Regions from separate parts of the Plantactinospora solaniradicis genome, predicted to be linked through region 1. Evidence: riboswitches for the same ligand, from Rfam matches in the RefSeq annotation. Region 1 holds a riboswitch; the other holds the start of a gene.
What was found. Region 1 has a riboswitch for S-adenosylmethionine ahead of thrC (threonine synthase). Riboswitches for the same ligand answer to the same signal wherever they lie in the genome.

Region 1 (10,308 bases):
CCGGCCGAGGACCATGCCGAACCGGGCATGGACCATCTGGAACGAACGCCCGATGGGATTACGCCGCTCGAAGAGGTAGATCGGACCGACGAGGCTCAGCGCCAGCCCGAGGTAGAGACCGGGCAGGAAGCAGGCACAGACGCCGGCCGTGATGATCAATCCCGAGACCAGGTACCAGCCCCAGAGCCCCAGCGCCCGGCGCAGCCCGTACCGGAAGGCGGGGCCGAGGGACGCCGGCTCGCCGGAGGCGTGCCGGATGATCACCCACGCGGCGGCCGCCCAGCCCAGGCTCTGCACCAGGCCGGCGACCAGGGCGACGGCGAGGACGACCCCGAGGAGGACGAGGAACTCTCCCACGAACGCTCCGAGCGCTCCCGGCGCCGGCTCGCCGGTTGGCCCCACGACCGGCGGCTCCGGCTGGAAGGGCACCATCAGCAGGGTCATGACCGCCAGCGGCAACACCTGGGTGATCAGCACGATCGACAACAGCTGTTGCCAACTCCGCCGTGCCACCGTCCAGCACCGTTCCCACCATCCGCCGATCCCCGCACCCGGCGGCGGAACGAGCGGGTCGCCCGGATCCGGGTAACCCGGCGGAGGCCAGTAGCCGGGGCCAACCGCCGCCACCGGGCCCGGGTAGGTGGGCTGACCGGGATAGGCGGGCTGGCCCGGATAGGTGGGCTGGCCCGGATAGGTGGGCTGGCCCGGATAGGCGGGCTGATCCGGGTGGACGAGTTGCCCCGGGTAGACCGGCTGGCCGGGGTACCCGGGCTGCCCTGGGTAGACCGGCAGACTCTGATAGGCGGGCTGGGCCGGGTGGTCCGGAACGGGTGGCTCACCCGGCACGGTCGGGTCACCGGATTGGACCGGAGGATTCGGCTCGGTCGGTTCCGGTTGCTCGCCGGGGCGACCCCCTGAACCGGCATCGGACCCGGGGTGGCCAGGTGGCGTTGACTCGACCACGAACTCTCCTCAGGCAGGAGCGGGAAGGGGACAGCTCCCGATCTTGCAGCCCGGTGGGACGACGAGGACAGCCGCCGATCGGTCGAGGACTGCACTCTCGGCACACCAGGAGAGGACCCGGTCGAGCGGGAGTAACGAACTCCAAGCCCGTGTCGGGCCGGTGAGACGCCGACGATCAGGCGATGAGGCGAACCTTTTCCGCCTGCGGGCCCTTCTGACCCTGAGCGATCTCGAACTCGACGCGCTGACCGTCGTCAAGCGCCTTGTAGCCGTCCATCTCGATCGCGGAGAAGTGGACGAAGACGTCCTGTCCACCATCGACCGCGATGAAGCCGTAGCCCTTTTCGCTGTTGAACCACTTCACGGTGCCCTGCGCCACGGTGCACTTCCTTACTCCGGTCGCGCCGGAGCTGACAGAGCCCCGGCGTCGACGTACGCCTGCCGGGGCCGCCGACCCGTTTTCACCGCACCGCCAAGCGATTGAGGGATCGAACGAATCAAGCGGCCGAACCCGCACGGTACACCAAGGCCGGGCGGCTGCGCACTAGGCTAAAACGGTCATGAGGCCGACAACCGGGCGCCCGATTCCGCGCCGGCTCCTATTGGCGACCGTCGCTGCGCAGCCCACCGACGGCCGATCGGAACCGGAATAGGCCCGGTTACCCGGCGGAACGGGTCGGCGTACGGCGTGCGACCATGGCGAACGTGCCGGCACCTATCCCGCAGACCGCCGCCAATCCCGCGTTCGGTCGGCCCCCCGGCCCGTCTCGGGCGAACCCACCGAGCCCGACGGCACCGGACCCGACATCGCCGAATCCGGCCGACGGAGCCGACGGAGCCGACGGAGCCGACGGATCGAATGGATCGAATGGATCGGTTCCCGACCTCCCCTCGATCCGCCGGGTACGAGCCACCGACGCCGCCCGGGTCCGGGCCATCCGGCTGGAGATGCTCGCCGACTCGCCGCTGGCCTTCCTGGAGACCCTCGCCGACGCGGCGGCCCGGCCACACGCCGAGTTCGCCGCCCGGGTCGCCGGGATGTCGTCCGGCCACCGGAGTGCGGCGTTCATCGCCGAGGTCGACGGGCGGGTCGTCGGCCACGCCGGCGGACAGGCGGCGTACGGCCAGCCGGGCGTCAGCGTCGTCTTCGCCGTGTACCTCACTCCGGCGTGGCGGGGCAGTGGACTGCTGGCGGCCCTGGTCGACGAGGTGGCCGCCTGGTCCAGCGCGGCCGGACGCGGAGAACTGCTGCTGGAGGTCGTGGTCGGCAACGACCGCGCCGTACGGGCGTACGAGCGGCTCGGTTTCGTCGACACGGGCGTACGGGTGGCACATCCGATCGTGCCCACGCTCCGCGAACTGGAGATGCGCCGCGCCACCTGACCTGTTAAGAAGGGCCCCTTCTTCTACAGAAAACGATAAGAAGGGGCCCTTCCTTACATCCCGTCAGTTGTGGCGGCGGGCTTGGACTACGCGGAAGCGGGAGGCGACGTAGGCGCCGTCGGTGAGGGCCGCGTTCGCGGCCGGGTTGGCGCCGCTGCCGTGGAAGTCGGAGAACGCGGCCGACTGGTTGACGAAGACGCCACCGGTGAGGTTGCAGGAGAGGTGGACTCCGGTCTCGATCGCTGCCGTCTCGGCGGCGTCGAGGACGGCGTCGTCGGTGGAGTAGACGGCGGCGGTGAGGGCGCCGCGCTCGCCTACCGTCTGGCGCAGCAGGGCGAGGCTGTGCGGGGTGGAGTCGGTCGCGATGACGAACGAGATCGGACCGAACCACTCCCGGCCGTACGTGCCGACGGCGTCCGCGCCGAGCTTCGCGATCAGCGGGGTCCGGACCACCGCGCCGGGGTAGTTGGGGTGCTCGACCGGGCGGGACGGCAGGACCTGCTCGCCGACCCCGGCAACCTCGTCGAGCCGGGCCAGTACGCCGTCGTTGACGATCGCGCCGGTCAGCTCGACCGCGCGGGCCGGGTCGCCCGTGAGCTTCCCGACCACTCCGGCGATGCCAGCGGCGACCTCGTCGACGCTCTTGTGCCCCTGGTCGGTTTCGATCCCGGTCGCCGGCACGAGGATGTTCTGCGGCGTGGTGCACATCTGTCCGCTGTAGAGGGTCAGCGAGAACCCGATGTTGCGGCACATTCCGGTGAAGTCGTCGGTGGAGTCGACCACGATCGTGTTGACCCCGGCCTTCTCGGTGTAGACGGCGGCCTGCCGGGCATTGGCTTCGAGCCAGTCGCCGTACTCGGTGGAGCCGGTGAAGTCGACGATCCTGACCTCGGGGCGCAGCGCCAGGGTGGAGGCGAGGCCCTCGCCGGGCGCCTCGGCGGCGAGCAGCATCAGGTTCGGGTCGAACCCGGCCTCGGCCAGCACCTCGCGGGCGTACCGGACGGTGATCGCGAGCGGCAGCACGGCCCGGGGGTGCGGTTTGACCACGACCGGGTTCCCGGTCACCAGTGAGGCGAACAGGCCGGGGTAGGTGTTCCAGGTCGGGAAGGTGTTGCAGCCGATCGCCAGCGCCACGCCACGCGGCACCACGTGGAAGGTCTTGGTCATCCGCAGCGGGTCACCCTTGCCGGCCGGCTTCTCCCAGGAGGCGGTCGCCGGATGCCGGGTCATCTCCCGGTACGCGTAGGCGAGCGATTCGAGCGCCCGGTCCAGGGCGTGCGCGCCGCCGGCCTGGAAGGCCATCACGAACGCCTGTCCGCTGGTCGCGTGCACCGCGTTGGCCAGCTCGAAGATGTGCGCGTGCAGCCGGGCGAGGATCTCCAGGCAGACGCCGACCCGGGTCTGTGGGCCCGCGTCGCGCCAGTCGGGCAGCGCGGCCCGGGCGGCGGCCAGCAGCACGTCGGGGTCGGCGTGCGGGTACGTCACCCCGAGGTCGATGCCGAACGGGCTCGCCTCGGTGGCCACCCAGCCGCCGGTGCCGGGCTGGTCGAGCGGGAACTTCCCGTCGAGGTACGCCCGGAAGGCGGCCTCGCCCTCGGCGGCGGCGGTCTCGCCGTACACCCGAGGGCTGGGCGACTCGGGATAGGCGGACCAGTAGGCACGCTCGGTGATCGCGGTCAGCGCACGCTCCAGGGTGTCGGCGTGCCGGGCGAAGAAGGGGTGCGGGGTCTCCGTCATCCCGCCATCATGCCGCACCCGCCGGACCCGCCCCAGTGGCCGCCCGGTCGAGTCAGATGGTCGCCTGCCAGCTGTTCAGTCCGGCGACCGCCCGGAAGCCGAGCGCCTCGTTGATCGAGATCATGTATTCGTTCACCGCCGCGTTGTACGTGTCGATGACCCGCAACGCGGGCTCGTGCGTCCGCGCGTACCGGAGATTCTCGATCTTGACAATGATGCCGAGGCGGTGACCGCGGTGCCGTGGCTCGACCAGGGTGATCTGCTGGAAGGCGTGCCAGTCGCAGTCCCCGTTCAGCCCGAGCGCCGTCCAGGCCACCAGCCGGCCGGTCGCGTCGTGCCGGGCGCCGCAGTTGTACCAGTGCAGGCCCCGCGCGGCGAGTGCCGCCTCCATGGCGCGCAGCCGGTCGACGTCCGGTTTGGCCGCCTCCCAGGTGAGGTCGCCGATCGGCGCGTCCTCGATCAGCCGGCTGTCCAGGTAGGCGACGTCCGCGGCGTACTCGTCCGGGGTACGCCCGTGCCAGCGCACGATCGAGTAGCCCTGGGCGTGGGCCTGGCCGGCGGTCAGCAGCCGGTCCAGCTCCGGCTCGTCCAGCGTGGTCAGGTCGAGCCGACGGCGTACGTCGGCGAGCGCCGGGTGCGCCCCCATCGCGGCGGCGAAGGCGTCGCCGGGCGCGCTCCGACCGGCGGCCGGGTCCATGGTGGCCGTCTCGCCGATCATCCGCTTGCGGCCCCGCTCCCGGAGGAATCGGACCGCGTACTCGTAGAGGGCCCGGCCGACGCCGCGACGCCGGTGGTCGGGATGCACCATGAGGACGACCTGGGCGTTCTCCCGGTTTTCCACCTGGGGCAGGGTGACCGCCAGATGGCCGACCGGTACGCCGTCGAGATAGGCCAACGCGTGCCGCTCCTCGTCGCCCGGCCACGGGTGCCTCAGGGCGCCGAAGAAGCGCTGCCGCGACAACGGTGGCATGTCCGGCTGCTCGGCCGCCCGGCTGGCGGCCTCGATCTCGTACGCCCGCTCTGCGGCGGCTTCCCCGTCCGCGTCGGCGGTGTCGAACGGGATGACGGCGATGTCCATGCCGTCGAGAGTGCCGGTCAGACCGGGCGAGCGCGACCGATTATCGCCAGCGCCGTTACCCCGATGGACGAACCGTCGTTGAGCCCATAGGCCGACGGGCGTCGGGCCGCTCGGGGAAGTTTGGTCGGGAGGACGCCCGCACAACGCCTCCGGCGCTGGGTCGTAAGAGCTTAAAAAGTCTACGGCGGTGCGTCCTCCCGCACGGAGCATCTTGCGTCCTGCAGATGCAGTCGTCAAGTCCCCTTCCGCGTGTTTTCGTCACCGATGGCAAATCCCCAGCTACAGGCCGCATTCGTACCACGGGTGTGGACCTTGATCCGCAACATGCACGCCGGGTGCGCACGCGGCTGTGCCCGGTCACCGTCGGCTCCGGACGGTGGCCGGGACGTCACGTTCCAGGGTTGGGGAATCCGGCGGAAGTGGCCGGCTCAGCCGAGCAGTCCGGCGTCGCGGACCGCCCGCAACGACGGCTTGACCCGGTACGTCGGGCCCACCTGGGCCGCCACCGCATCGAGAGTCTTGAGTCCCTCGCCGGTGTTGTAGACGACCGTCTCGGCGTCCGGGTCCAGCCGACCGCTCGCCACCAGCTTGCCCAGCACGGCCACGGTGACTCCGCCGGCCGTCTCGGCGAACACTCCGGTGGTCCGGGCCAACTGTCGGATCCCCGACCGGATCTCCTCGTCGTCGGCGTACTCCATCCAGCCGCCGGTCCGGCGTACCGCCTCCAGGGCGTACAGGCCGGCGGCCGGGTCACCGATGTTGAGCGACTTCGCGATACCGGTCGGCCGGACCGGGGTGATCACGTCGGTGCCGGCGTGCAGCGCCGTGGCGATCGGGTTGCAGCCCGCCGACTGGGCGCCGAAGACCTTCCAGCCGTTGGCCGGGGCCTCGACCAGGCCGATCTCGACCAGCTCGCTGAACGCCTTGTCGATCTTGGTGAGCAGCTCACCGCTGGCCATCGGGATGACCACCTGCTCCGGGATCCGCCAACCCAACTGCTCGGCGACCTCGTACCCGAGGGTCTTGGAACCCTCGGCGTAGTACGGCCGGACGTTGACGTTGACGAACGCGGTGTCCTCGAACTCGTCGGTCTCCACCAGTTCGCCGCAGAGCCGGTTCACGTCGTCGTACGAGCCGTCGATCGCGACCACGTCCCCGCCGTAAACGGCGGTGGCGACCACCTTGCCCGGCTCCAGGTCGCCGGGAATGAAGACGATCGACGGCACACCGGCCCGGGCCGCGTGTGCGGCGACCGAGTTCGCCAGGTTGCCGGTCGAGGCGCAGGCGAACCGGGTGAAGCCGAGCCCCCGCGCGGCGGTCAGCGCCACCGAGACGACCCGGTCCTTGAACGAGTGGGTCGGGTTGGCGCTGTCGTCCTTGACCCAGAGCGGCGCCCGGATGCCCAGCTCGGCGGCGAGGCCGGCGGCCGGGACCAGCGGGGTGAGGCCGGGGTTGAGTGTGACCCGGGCGGCCGGGTCCTGGCCGGTCGGCAGCAGGGCGGCGTACCGCCACAGGTTCTGTGGACCGGCCTCGATGTCGGCCCGGGTGACCCGGGCCAGTGCCTCGGTGTCGTAGCCGACCTCCAGGGGGCCGAAACACTCGAAACAGGCGTGCTGGGCAACGAGGGGGTACTCGGATCCGCAGCCGCGACAGACCAGGGCACGGGCGGGGCTCGGGATGACCTCGGTCGTCTGGGTGGGGCTCGCGTCGATGATCGACGTCATGGCGATGGCCGTCCTCTCATCTTTCCCGGACCGCACGGCGCGGCGGGGACGGATTTGGCACCTGCTCCGCGGTGGAGTGGTTGCCGGGGCGTCATCGGGCCGTATCCCTCAGCCCCTCTGGATGAGGTATTAAGTTGTCCGGACAGTCTACGGTCCCGGCCGTCCCGCTGTCCCGGGCACCGGCCCGCTGTGACCAATATCCCGACCGGCACCGGGTGCGGGTGCGGACGCGGGTGCGGGTGCGGGTACGCACGACGGAACGGTCCGGCGCTGGTACGACACGGCCGCGACGGCGAGCGCCCAGCCGTACCCGGCGAACGCCGTCGGGGCCGCCACGCCGAGCAGCCCCCGACCGCCGTCCCAGCGCCAGTCGAGCACGCCGGCGGCGATCAGGACCAGTGCGCCGGTGCCGTACAGGGCGAGGGTCGGTGCGACCAGCCAGACCGGGGTGAGCGGCAGGAGGCGGGGCACCCGTCGACCCGCCAGCCACAGCGTCCAGCGTGGGAAGACCATCCCCCACGGCTGGACCAGACCGGACAGCAGGAAGACGGCGAGTCCGAGACCGGCCCAGAAGGCCACGGCCGCAGACCACGGTGGCCGGTAACCGTCCGGTTCGATCCCGGGTACGCCGAACGCGCCGAGCGTGTGCAGCACGGCGTACGGCAGCAGCGTGGCACAACCGGCGTAGGCGAACCGGCGTACCACGGGCGGCGCCGGGTGCGGCGCCGGATGCCGCCGGTCCGGCCGCCCCGGTGGATGGTTCCGGCCGCATCGGACGCACCCGCCGGACGTACGGCGGCGCCACGAGATCGCGGTGGCGACGAAGAGCGCCGCGACGCCGGCCAGCCCCAGCCGCTGGGCGAACGGCAGCCAGTCGGCATTGCCGTGGCGGTCCTGGACGGCACCGGTCAGGAACAGCTCGATCAGGTTGAGCAGCACCATCGCGCTGCCCGCCAGGGCCAGCCCGGTCACCGCCCAGACCCCGGTGGAGACCAGGCCGGGTGGGATCCGCCGTCCCCACGGTCGTACCGTAGCGGCCGCCATCGCCGATCCGGCGAGCAGGAGCCCCGCACCCGGCGCGGCAAGGTCCGGCAGGCCGACCAGGGAACGCCGCCCGGTCAGCACGGCCACCAGCAGCAGGCCGCCGTACCCGGCCGCGAGACCGCTCGCCGCATAACCCATCCAGTACGGCCAGCGCCGCCACCATGTCATCCCGTCACCCTCGCCGTCGGGGCGGAACGACACCTCCCCTGCCGGAGGGAGCCGCCTCCCCGCTGAAGGGGAGGCGGCGGGGTCCGGCGTCCGGGCCAGGGTAGTTGACCTAGGCTAACGATCACACTGGCACGGACCGGATCGCCGACGACACCGCGCCGATCCCGGCGCTCGGAGATCACTTGCCGGTGCAGCAGACGGGAGCACGACGTTGCAGGACGCGATGCAGGCCGGAACCGTCCGGATCACCGGGGCGGGCGGGGACGAGATCGAGGCGTACCTCGCCCAGCCGCTGGGGTCGGAGCCGCGCGGTGGGGTGGTGGTGATCCACCACATGCCCGGTTACGACGAGGCGACCAAGGAGATCACCCGGCGACTGGCCAGGTACGGGTACGCGGCCATCTGTCCCAACCTCTACAGCCGGGAGGCGCCGGGCGCCAGCCCCGACGACGCGGCGGCCACGGCGCGGGCCGCCGGCGGCGTACCCGATGACCGGCTCGTCGGCGACGTCGGCGGCGCGGCCGACCACCTGCGCGGGCTGCCCGCCTCGAACGGCAAGGTCGGGGTGATCGGGTACTGCTCCGGTGGGCGGCAGGCGTTCCTGGCGGCCTGCCGGCTGCCGCTGGACGCCGCCGTCGACTGCTACGGCGCGTTCGTCGTCGGCAACCCGCCCGAGGGCTCCCCGCTGGCCGTGACGCCGCTGCTCGACCAGGCGGGCACGCTCTCCTGCCCGCTGCTCGGCATGTTCGGCGCGGACGACCAGTACCCCTCGCCCGCCCAGGTGGAGGAGTTGGCCCAGGAGCTGACCCGGCTGGGCAAGCCGCACGAGTTCCACACCTACCCCGACGCCGGACACGGGTTCTTCGCCGTGGACCGGCCCAGCTACCGGCCGGTCGCCGCGACCGAGGGCTGGCAGCGGGTCCGCGAGTTCTTCGACCGGCAACTCGGCGCCTGAGGAGGTCGACATGTGCACGTACGTCACCGTGCGGCGTGAGGTCGAGGGGAGCGGAAAGGGCGCCGGCGGCTGGTTTCCGGTCAGCGACGCGACCGTCTACGTGGACCACCCGACGCACGCCCCGTACGCCCACACCCTCAACATCGACTTTCTGAACCCGGCCGCCGGGCCGGCGGCCCGGGTCGCGGTCGAGCTGACCGAGGAGTCGGCGCTCGCGCTGGTCGAGGCGATCCACGCGGCACTCGCCGCCGCCCCGGCCGGAATGGCCAGCCGCGACCAGAAAGTCTGACCCGGGTACGCAGCCGGTCTCCCGGAACGCTCAGCCGCTGCTCTCGGCGGCCCGGTCGAGGCGGGCGAGGTCGTCGTCAGACAACTCCAGCCTGCCGGCGGCCAGGTTGGCGATCAGGTGGTCCGGATTGCCGGTCCCCGGGATGGCCAGTACGTGCGGGCCCTGTCGCAGCGTCCAGGCGAGTCGGACCTGCGCGACGGTCGCCCCGTGGGCAGTGGCGATGGCGCGGATCTCGTCGCTCTCCTCCCCGCTCGGCCCCGCCTCCCGCCCGGACCCGGCGATCGCGAAGAACGGTACGAAGGCGATCCCCTCGGCGCCGCAGGCCCGCAGGAGGTCGTCGGTGCCGCGCCGGTAGTTGACGCCGTACGGGTTCTGCACGCAGACCACCGGCGCGATGGCCCGGGCCTCGGCGAGGTGTCCGGGCCGGACGTTCGAGATGCCCAGATGCCGGATCAGGCCGGCGTCACGCAGCTGCGCCAGCACCCCGAACCGCTCGGCGATCGGGTCGGGCCCGTGGACCCGCAGGTTCACCAGGTCGAGATGGTCCCGGCCGAGCTGGCGGAGGTTCTCCTCGACCTGGCCGCGCAACTGCTCCGGCCTGGCCAGGGGCAGCCAGGCACCCGACGGATCGCGGCCCGGCCCGACCTTGGTGGCGATGACCAGGTCGTCCGGGTACGGAGCCAGTGCCCGGTTGATCAGCTCGTTGGCGGACCGCAGGGAAGAGAAGTAGAACGCGGCGGTGTCGATGTGGTTCACCCCGTGCTCGACGGCGAGCCTGAGCACCCTGACGGCCCGGTCCCGGTCGCTCGGGCTGCCGTCGGCGTTGTGGGTCAGCCGCATCGCGCCGAATCCGAGCCGGTTGACCGGCATGTCGCCGAGCGTCCAGGTGCCGGCGGAAGCCGCGCTGACCGTCCCCGAATCCGTCACTGGCAAACGCCTCCCTGCTGGACTGCTGACCGATCCGCCG
Region 2 (10,308 bases), on a different contig from region 1:
ACCGGCGGCGGGTGATCGTCACCCTGCGGCCGGAGCGGATCGCCGAGTTGGAGCGACCGTACGAGCGGTTTGCCGAGCGGGCGGAGCGGCTCATCGAGGGCTACAGCGTCGAGGAGGTCATGCTGCTGGTCCGGCACTATGACCGCATGCAGGCGATGTACCTCGCCGAGTTGGACCGCCTCCGCAGCGGTCCGCCTGAGGCGGCGTCGCGTGACTGACCGCGCTCCCGGTCGTCCGGACTCCACACAGTTCGCGTGGAAGCGACATCCGGAACGTCCGTTTTGGGCTGGGCGGAGCGGCGTGAATCAATTAGAATGGGTGTACTAAAACGGCTTCTGAACTGGGAGGACAGCCGTGCCAGAGCCCGTCTCCACCGCGCCCTCTCCCGCCCCCCTGCCCTACGCCACCCTGCTCGCCTTCACCCGCTACGTCGACCGCACCGGTCCGGCCAAGGCCACCTTCGTCGGCGGCCTCCGCAAGCAGCGGGCGAGCCGCTCCGGCTTCAACCCACACGGCCAACTCGTCAAGGCACTCAAGGCCGACATCGCCTTCCGGACCGGCGGCCGGCATCTGGCGGAGATCGTCGACGTGGTCAAGCCGCGCTGGCGTCCGCTCTACGAGACCCTGGTTCCGGGCACGGTGAGTTTCCTGCACTCGCTCGGCGACCTGTCGACGGTCGAACTCGCGCAGACCCATGATGCCCTGGGCATGGTCGGCGAGCTGCCGGTGAAGATCAATCCGCACCTCGGCCTGCGCTACGACGACGGGCGGCGGGAGGCCGTCCGGCTGCACTTCGACGAGCAGCCGCCGAGCCAGGAGGCGCTGCTGGCGACCCTGCACCTGATGAGCCGGCAGATGGACCAGGTGCTGCCCGGCGCCGATCCGGTGCTGGTCGACGTACGCCGGGGTGTCGCGCACCACCGCGATCCGGCGGTCCGCGCCGACCAGGTGGAGCGCTGGCTGGCCGGTGAGGCCGCCGCGTTCACCGCGATCTGGTCCACCGCCGCGTAACCCCACCGGTGGTCGTGGACCCGATGGTGGTGTTGACCGGTCCCGCCGCCGGCAGGGCTGGCAGGCTGGTTCCATGGCGGTCGACATCGTGTACGAGACCCACGCGCTGACCACGGACAACGAGGCCGGCCTGGCCACCGGCTGGCTGCCCGGCCAGCTGTCCGCGTACGGCCGGCAGGGCGCCCGCGAACTGGGCGAACGACGCCGGGACGACGGCCTTCAGGTGGTCTTCTGCTCCGATCTGCGCCGCGCGGTCGAGACCGTGGAGATCGCGTTTCCGCTCCGCGAGGTGCCGGTGCACCGGGACACCCGGCTGCGGGAGTGCGACTACGGCGAGCTGAACGGCATGCCCGTGGCCGAACTGGCCCGGCTGCGCGGTCGGCACCTCGACGAACCCTTTCCGGGTGGGCAGAGCTACCGGCAGGTAGTCGAACAGACCCACGGATTCCTGCGCGACCTGGCAGCCGGCTGGGACGGGACCCGGGTCCTGATCGTGGCGCACTCCGCGAACCGCTGGGCTCTTGATCACCTGCTGCACGGGGCCCCGCTGGCGGACCTGGTCGCCGCCCCCTTCGACTGGCAGCCCGGCTGGTCGTACCGGCTTCCGTCCGGCTGGGGCAGCGACCGGCCGCCGCCGGCACGGGCCCAACCCGGGCAGCCCGCGCCGGAACGTGGATAACTCGCGGGCATCCGCCGCCCCGGCCTGCCTATCCTTGGCGACGACATGCACACGACGCCACCCGCCCCCGCCGCACCCGCCGCCGACCTGGCCGAGCTCCGGGCCCGGCTGCCCGAGCTGATGTTCCGGGACCAGCGCCGCATCCAGCGGCGGATCGACGGGATACCCAAGATCCGCGACTCGCGCCGCCGCGAGGCCGCCACCACCGAGATCGCCACCGAGATCGCCTCGGCGGAGCAGCGGCTGACCCGCCGCCGGGCCGCCGTGCCGGTTGTCACCTACCCGGCGGGGCTGCCGGTCAGCGAGAAGAAGGACGACCTGCTGGCCGCGATCCGGGACCACCAGGTGGTGATCGTGGCGGGCGAGACCGGGTCCGGCAAGACCACCCAGTTACCCAAGATCTGCCTCGAACTGGGCCGGGGCGTACGTGGCCTGATCGGGCACACCCAGCCCCGACGGCTGGCCGCCCGGACCGTGGCCGACCGGATCGCCGACGAACTCGGCACCGAACTGGGCGGGGCGGTCGGGTACAAGGTCCGGTTCACCGACCAGGTCGGCGACGGGACGCTGGTCAAGCTGATGACCGACGGAATCCTGCTCGCCGAGCTTCAGCAGGACCGGATGCTCCGGCAGTACGACACGCTGATCATCGACGAGGCGCACGAGCGCAGCCTCAACATCGACTTCATCCTCGGGTATCTCCGGCAGTTGCTGCCCCGCCGGCCGGACCTCAAAGTGATCATCACCTCGGCGACGATCGACCCGGACCGCTTCGCCCGGCACTTCGGGACCGAGGCCGAGCCGGCGCCGGTCGTCGAGGTGTCCGGCCGGACGTACCCGGTGGAGGTCCGCTACCGGCCGCTGGTCGAGGTGGCGGATTCGGACGACTCCGACGACTCCAACGACGATTCGGACAACGTCCGGGACCAGGTCCAGGCGATCGGCGACGCGGTACAGGAACTGGCCGCCGAGGGGCCCGGCGACATCCTGGTCTTCCTCAGCGGGGAGCGGGAGATCCGGGACACCGCCGACGCCCTGGCCAAGCTGGTACAGAACCGGCCGGGGTTGCGCGGGACGGAGATCCTGCCGCTCTACGCCCGGCTCTCGACCGCCGAACAGCACCGGGTGTTCCAGGCACACCAGGCCCGCCGGGTGGTACTGGCCACCAACGTCGCCGAGACCTCGCTGACGGTTCCCGGAATCAAGTACGTCGTCGACCCCGGTACCGCCCGGATATCCCGGTACAGCCACCGGCTGAAGGTGCAGCGGCTGCCGATCGAGGCGGTCTCGCAGGCGTCGGCGAACCAGCGGAAGGGACGCTGCGGGCGTACCTCGGACGGGATCTGTATCCGGCTGTACGACGAACCGGACTTCCTCGGCCGCCCCGAGTTCACCGACCCGGAGATCCTCCGTACCAACCTCGCCTCGGTCATCCTCCAGATGACGGCCATCGGGCTCGGCGACATCGCCGCGTTCCCGTTCATCGACCCGCCGGACCGGCGCAACATCGCCGACGGGGTTGCCCTGTTGCAGGAGTTGGGCGCGCTGGAGGCGGCGACCGGGAACGAACCCGTCCGTCGGCTGACTCCGCTGGGCCGTCGGCTGGCCCAGCTTCCGGTGGATCCCCGGCTGGCCCGGATGGTGCTGGAGGGCGAGCGGAACGGCTGCGCCGCCGAGGTGATGGTGATCGCCGCCGCGTTGTCCATCCAGGATCCCCGGGAGCGGCCCGCCGACAAGCAGGCGCAGGCCGACCAGGCACACGCCCGGTTCACCGACAAGGAGTCGGACTTCGCGGCGCTGCTCAACCTGTGGCGGTACCTCAAGGACCAGCAGAAGGAGTTGTCGTCCAGCGCGTTCCGCCGGATGTGCAAGGCCGAGTACCTCAACTACCTGCGGGTGCGGGAGTGGCAGGACATCAACAGCCAGCTCCGGCAGGTACTACGCAGCATGGCCGCCCGGCCGACGGACGGCAGGCCCACCGGCACCGACCAACGAACGGACGACGGCCGGCGCGGCGGCAGCCAACGGCCGGCGGACGACAGCGCGGAGGGCGGCACCGACCAGCCGGCGAACGATATCGACACGGATCGGATCCACCAGTCCCTTCTCGCCGGGCTGCTCTCGCACGTCGGCCTGAAGGACGCCCAGAAGAACGAGTATCTCGGCGCCCGGGGTGCCCGCTTCGGCCTCTTCCCCGGTTCGGCACTGTTCCGCCGGCCGCCGCGCTGGGTGATGGCGGCCGAACTGGTCGAGACGTCCCGGCTGTGGGGCCGGGTCGCCGGGCGGGTCGAGCCGGAGTGGGTCGAGGCGCTCTCCCAGCACCTGGTGAAACGCAGCTACAGCGAGCCGCACTGGGAGAAGAAGCAGGCCGCCGTGGTGGCGTACGAGAAGGTCACCCTGTACGGCATCCCGCTGGTCGCCGGCCGCAAGGTCAACTTCGGCCGGATCGACCCGGCGCTGTCCCGCGAACTGTTCATCCGGCACGCGCTGGTGGAGGGCGACTGGCAGACCCCGCACCGGTTCTTCCACGACAACCGGGCACTGCGGGGCGAGGTCGAGGAGTTGGAACACCGGGCCCGGCGCCGGGACATCCTGGTCGACGACGAGACCCTGTTCACCTTCTACGACCAGCGGCTGCCCGCCGACGTCGTCTCCGGCCGGCACTTCGACGCCTGGTGGAAGCGGACCCGCCGGGACCAGCCCGAACTGCTCACCTTCGACCGCCAGATGCTGGTCAACCAGGGCAAGGGCGGCATCGACGCGGCGGACTACCCCGACGAGTGGCACTCGGACGGGGTGGCGCTGCCGCTGACGTACCGGTTCGAGCCGGGCACCGAGACCGACGGCGTGACGATCGACATCCCGCTGCCGATGCTCAACCAGGTGACCGCGGAGGACTTCGACTGGCAGGTACCGGGGCTGCGCGAAGAGCTGGTCATCGCGCTGATCCGGTCGCTGCCGAAGGCCGTACGCCGGAACTTCGTCCCGGTGCCGGACTATGCGCGGGCGGCGCTGGCCGCGATCACGCCCGGCCGGGAGCCGCTGCTCGACGCGCTGACCCGGGAACTGCGCCGGATGACCGGCGTCACGGTCCCCCGGGACGCCTGGGACGTCGACCGGCTGCCGGCGCACCTGCGACCCACCTTCCGGGTGATCGGCGACGAGCAGAAGACCGTCGCCGAGGGCAAGGACCTGCCGGCGCTGCAACGTCAACTCACCACCCAGGTACGCAAGATGGTGGCCGCCGCCGCGCCCGACGTGGAACGGCAGGGCCTACGGGAGTGGAGCCTCGGCACCCTGCCCCGCTCCATCGAACAGAACCGGGCCGGCTACCTTGTCACCGCCTACCCGGCGCTGGTGGACGAGGGGGACAGCGTCGCGGTACGGGTCTTCGAGTCCGAGGCCGAACAACGGCACCAGATGTGGGCCGGCACCCGCCGCCTGCTCCGGCTCGGCCTGGCCGCACCGGCGAAGTTCCTCCAGGGCCGACTCTCCAACGAGGCCAAGCTGGCGCTGAGCCGCAACCCGCACCGCAACGTGCAGGACCTGCTCGACGACGTGGCCGACGCGGCGGTCGACAAACTGATCGCCGACGCGGGCGGCCCGGCCTGGGACGCCGACGGCTTCGCCGCGCTCCGGGACCGGGTCCGGGCCGACCTGGTCGACACCACGATCGAGGTCGCCGAACGGGTACGTCGGATCCTCGCCACGGCCTACACCGTCGAACAACGGCTGGCCCGGACCAACAGCCTGCCCCTGGTCGCCGCGCTCACCGACATCCGGGCCCAGCTCTCCGCCCTGGTGCACCGAGGCTTCGTCACCGAGACCGGCTACGCCCGGCTGGCCGACCTGCCCCGCTATCTCACCGCCATCGAACGGCGCCTCGACCGGCTCCCCCAGAACCCGCAACGCGACCGGGAACAACAGGCCCGGATCGAACAGGTCCAGCAGGAGTACCGGGACATGCTCGCCACCCTCCCCCCACCCCGCCGCAACGACGACGCCGTACGACAGATCCGCTGGATGATCGAGGAGTTACGCGTCAACGTCTTCGCCCAGGCCCTCGGCACTCCCTACCCCATCTCCGAACAGCGCATCTACCGCGCCATGGACCTCGCCGAGGTGTAAGGAAGGGCCCCTTCTTATCGCTTTCTGTAGAAGAAGGGCCCCTTCTTAACACGTAACACCCCCTCCCACGTGGCCCGCGCCACAGGCGGGGCCGGATAGCTGGGTGTCCGGTGCCGGGGTCGTTATGCTCGGGTCCGGCCATCCAGAGCGACCGAGAGACCTGGCTCGTTGACGTCGCAGCAACCCCCCGACCGTGGGTGCGGGTGCTACCGCCAGGATCGATGGAGGTACCTGTAGTGCGTACGTCGCGTGCCGAGCGGTCCAGCCGGCTCCACGTCACCTGGCATCGGTGGCGTCGACATGTGGATCTCTGCCGGACCAGCACCATGCTCTGTCCCGGCCAGGACTGACCGCAGCCGCCGGTCGGCGGGTATCCGGCCGCTTCTCGCAACCACCCTTCCCGGCGGCACCGTCGTCGCTGCCCGTGGCCGTCCACCGACCGTGGCAGCCGTCGGCGTACCTGCCGCCGGACATTTCATGGAGTTTCCGCACATGCGCATCACCGCTGTTTCCGCCCGCCTGCTCTCCGGAGTCGCCGCCCTCGCGCTGCTCGGTGCCGTTGCCGCCTGCGGCGGCGGCTCGTCCGGCGATGCGGCCGAGAATCCGTACGACCTGCTACAGCCCGGCACCCTGCGGGTCGGCACCCTGACCGACGCCCCGCCGAACGTGTACCTGAAGGACGGCAAGTTCACCGGATTCGACAACGACCTGATGACCGCCGTCGCCGGCAAGTTGGGGCTGAAGGTCGAGTTCGTCGGCACGGACTTCTCGGCACTGCTGTCGCAGGTCAACAATCACAAGTTCGACGCGGGCAGTTCGTCGATCACCATCACCGAGGCCCGGAAGAAGACCGTGGACTTCGGCAACGGGTACGACTTCGGCTACTTCGGCCTCGACGTACCGGCCGGCTCGCCGATCAAGAGCTTCGCCGAGTTGAAGGGCAAGCGGGTGGTCGTGGTGCAGGGCACCGTGCAGGACGACTACGCGACCAAGGAAGGGCTGGACCCGGTCCGGGTGCCGGACTACAACGGCGCGATCAACCAGCTCAAGGCCAAGACCGCCGACGCCTGGATCGCACCGGCGGAGATCGGCGAGAAGTCCGCACAGGACAGTGCCGGAAAGATCGTCCTCGTCGAGAAGCAGCTCAGCTCGGCCCCGACCGCTTTCGTGGTGGCCAAGGGCAACGACGCGCTGCGCGAGGCGCTGGACAAGGGGCTCGACCAGGTGATCGAGGACGGCACCTGGACCCGGCTCCAGGACCAGTACTACCCCGGGCGGCCGATCCCGGACACCTTCAAGCCGGGTAGCGGCACCGTGGCGTACCCGCCGGTCAAGGCCGGTTCGGCTGGCCCGGCCGGTACCTCCGCAGCCCCGACGGCCACGCCCGCCGGCTGACTCTGACGCGAAGGCAGACGCGGGCTGCCGACGGACGGATCCGAGACGACCAGAGGCGAGGCGATGGAAACCCTGAGAACGTTGTGGGAAACGTTCTTCGACCTGGAGTCGATGCGCGAGGCACTGCCCGAGATGCTGACGGTCGGCCTGCGCAACACCCTGTTGCTGGCCCTCATCTCGGCCATCCTGGGAACGCTGCTCGGCATGCTCCTGGCCATCGCCGGCCTGTCCCGGACCCGCTGGCTGCGCTGGCCGGCCCGGATCTACACGGACGTGTTCCGGGGCCTGCCGGCCGCCGTCACCATCCTGCTGATCGGGGTCGGGTTGGCGCCCCTCGGGCTCGCCTGGTGGGGCCCCAACCCGTACCCGTTGGGCATCCTGGCGCTGTCGCTGATCGCGGCGGCGTACATCGGGGAGATCTTCCGGTCCGGCATCCAGAGTGTGGAGGCCAGCCAACTGGAGGCGACCCGGGCGCTGGGGCTCTCCCACGGCGCCGCCATGCGTCTGGTGATCATCCCGCAGGGCGTACGCCGGGTCCTGCCGGCCTGGGTCAACCAGCTGATCGCCCTGATCAAGGACTCCAGCCTGGTGTACTTCCTCGGCCTGGTCGCCAGTCAGCGGGAGCTGTTCCGGATCGGCCAGGACTACGCCGCGAACACCGGCAACGAGTCGGCGCTGCTGCTCGCCGGGATTTTCTACCTGGCCATCACGGTGCCGCTGACCCACCTGGTCAACTGGGTCGACCGGCGGCTACGGGACGGGCGGACCGCCGGCCCGGACTCCGATTCCGATTCCGACGATCCGGTGGCGCTGGCCGGCGAGACCGCGCTACCCGCCACCGGGAGAGGGGCGTCGCATGCCTGACCGTAGCCAGTCGAGCGGGGTCGGGACGGCGCTGACCGGCACCGGCTACGAATCGGTCAGCGTGGCGACCCGGGACGTACACCTGGCCTTCGGGCGCAACCAGGTCCTGCGCGGCATCGACCTCGAGGTCGGACGCGGCGAGACCGCCTGCGTGATCGGCCCTTCGGGGTCGGGGAAGTCCACCCTGCTGCGGACGATCAACCGGCTGCTGGAACCCGACCAGGGCGACGTCCTGCTCGACGGGGTGAGCGTGCTGGACCAGGACCCCGACGCGCTGCGCCAGCGGATCGGCATGGTGTTCCAGCAGTTCAACCTGTTCCCGCACATGACGGTGCTGCGGAACGTCACCCTCGCCCTGCGGCAGCTCAGGAAGCTCTCCCGGGACGAGGCGACCGAGCTGGCGCTACACCAGCTCGACGTGGTCGGCCTGCGGCACAAGGCCGACGTCCGGCCCGGCCGACTCTCCGGGGGCCAGCAGCAGCGGGTGGCCATCGCGCGGGCGTTGGCGATGTCGCCCCGGGTGATGCTCTTCGACGAGGCGACGTCGGCGCTCGACCCGGAACTCGTCAAGGGCGTGCTGTCGCTGATGGCGGATCTGGCGTCGCAGGGGATGACCATGGTGGTCGTCACCCACGAGATGGGTTTCGCCCGGCAGGTCGCGGACCAGGTCGTCTTCATGGACCGTGGCCGGGTGGTCGAGGCCGGTCCGCCCGCCGAACTCTTCGAGGCGCCCCGCAGCGAGCGGCTCCAGCAGTTCCTGTCCCAGGTGCTGTAGGCGGAATCCCGACCGGACAACGCCCGGTCAGTCGCTCTGTGACCAGTAGTTGCGAGGCGGCAGTTCCACCCACAGGTCGGGCGGCCCGGTGACCGGGCGGGCGTCGGCGAGCTTCAGGCCGGCGTACGCACAGCAGTAGGCGACGGCCTTGTGCCGGTACAGGTACGTGCGGAGAATCTCGTCGGCCGGCTCGTCGGAGTTGGACCATCCACCGCCGGCGTGCAGGTCCCAGTCCTCGACCACACCGTTCCGGTAGATGCTGCCCTGGTTGCCACTCTTCGGATTGGCGTACATCGCGTAGCAGACCGTCCCCGCCGACAGTCGCCTGGACACCCCCGGTGTCGACGCTCCGTACGCCCACGGCTGGCTGACGACGCAGCCACCCGGCACATCGGTGACACCGACGGTCAACAGCGCATTCCCGTTCGACGAGCGATCGGACAGTTCCTCCATGACCGACTCCGGATCGTCGTCGGTCTCGATGACCGTGGCCTCCAGCCGCCGTACGGCCTCGGCCGCGTCGATGCCGGCCACGCAGCACAGGCTCAGGCCCTCGTAGTAGAAGTCGCCGAGCGCGTCGAGCAGGCGGTGGGCGTCGGTGACGGCGGCGGACTCGGCCGGCGAGAGACCGGGAACCCCGGACGGGACCGGAAAGAGATCGGGGGTCCGGCTGGCCAGGCTCAGCCGTCCCGGCGACCACCCGGCCATCATCGGCCGCCACGGGTCCGCACCGGCCGCGAGGAGTACGCGGGCGTTCTCGGGCCGGTCGGCCTGGACCGCGATCCACAGGGCGGTGCGGCCGGCGTATTCCACGTCGACGTCCTCGACGAGACTCGCCAGTTCGGCGACCACCTCGGCGGAGCCCCATTCGGCCGCCGCGTGCAATGGTCCTCCCCGGCCCCGTACGTCCCCGTCCGGGTCGGCGCCGGCGGCGAGCCGGGCGCGGACCTCGGCCAGCTCTGACCACGATCGCCAGCCCATGAGGGACCATCCATCAGTGTCAGCCACGCCCAGACCTCCCCGTGTCACATCCTCGAACCGACGGGACGGGACAGCGGCGTCACCCCGTCCGTACGATCCTGGCTCGGGGCACCGACATTATCGCGGAGCGTCGGTCGGTGGAGGTGACGGGCGGACGAGACCGACTTCTGGGTCAGGCTGGAATATCGGCTCTGCCGGGGCGGACAGGCGCCTGCGCGCGGAACTTCTGTCGGTCCCCCGGGGCATCATCGGCGGATGGAGAAACCGAGGATTGTGCCGGCCGAGGAGTGGCAGCAGGCCCGAGAGGATCTGCTCAAGGCCGAGAAGGAAGCCACCCGCGCGCTGGACGCGCTCGCCGCGCGTCGTCGCCGCCTCCCGATGGTCAAGTTCAGCAACGGGTACGTCTTCGACACACCAACCGGCCCCAGGACCCTGCTCGACCTGTTCGAAGGCCGGCGGGAGCTGGTGGTCTACC

Region 2: it holds a riboswitch for S-adenosylmethionine, as region 1 does, so the genes downstream of both, ACFP2T_RS35595 (ABC transporter substrate-binding protein) here and thrC (threonine synthase) in region 1, are expected to answer to the same signal.

What each region holds. Positions count from the first base shown of each region.
Region 1 covers NZ_JBHSPR010000001.1:821,511-831,818, forward strand. Annotated here, with positions in the region: gene ACFP2T_RS03800 (hypothetical protein) at 1-846, opposite strand, end outside; gene ACFP2T_RS03805 (cold-shock protein) at 1,139-1,342, opposite strand; gene ACFP2T_RS03810 (GNAT family N-acetyltransferase) at 1,858-2,346, shown strand; gene paaN (phenylacetic acid degradation protein PaaN) at 2,410-4,083, opposite strand; gene ACFP2T_RS03820 (GNAT family N-acetyltransferase) at 4,136-5,161, opposite strand; gene thrC (threonine synthase) at 5,590-6,885, opposite strand; SAM riboswitch class I at 6,899-7,013, opposite strand; gene ACFP2T_RS03830 (hypothetical protein) at 7,033-8,097, opposite strand; gene ACFP2T_RS03835 (dienelactone hydrolase family protein) at 8,309-9,052, shown strand; gene ACFP2T_RS03840 (DUF6295 family protein) at 9,063-9,341, shown strand; gene ACFP2T_RS03845 (oxidoreductase) at 9,372-10,268, opposite strand.
Region 2 covers NZ_JBHSPR010000044.1:36,829-47,136, forward strand. Annotated here, with positions in the region: gene ACFP2T_RS35575 (MarR family winged helix-turn-helix transcriptional regulator) at 1-218, shown strand, start outside; gene ACFP2T_RS35580 (hypothetical protein) at 355-1,011, shown strand; gene ACFP2T_RS35585 (histidine phosphatase family protein) at 1,085-1,690, shown strand; gene hrpA (ATP-dependent RNA helicase HrpA) at 1,736-5,818, shown strand; SAM riboswitch class I at 5,954-6,046, shown strand; gene ACFP2T_RS35595 (ABC transporter substrate-binding protein) at 6,311-7,213, shown strand; gene ACFP2T_RS35600 (amino acid ABC transporter permease) at 7,277-8,077, shown strand; gene ACFP2T_RS35605 (amino acid ABC transporter ATP-binding protein) at 8,070-8,852, shown strand; gene ACFP2T_RS35610 (ankyrin repeat domain-containing protein) at 8,880-9,860, opposite strand; gene ACFP2T_RS35615 (DUF899 domain-containing protein) at 10,089-10,308, shown strand, end outside.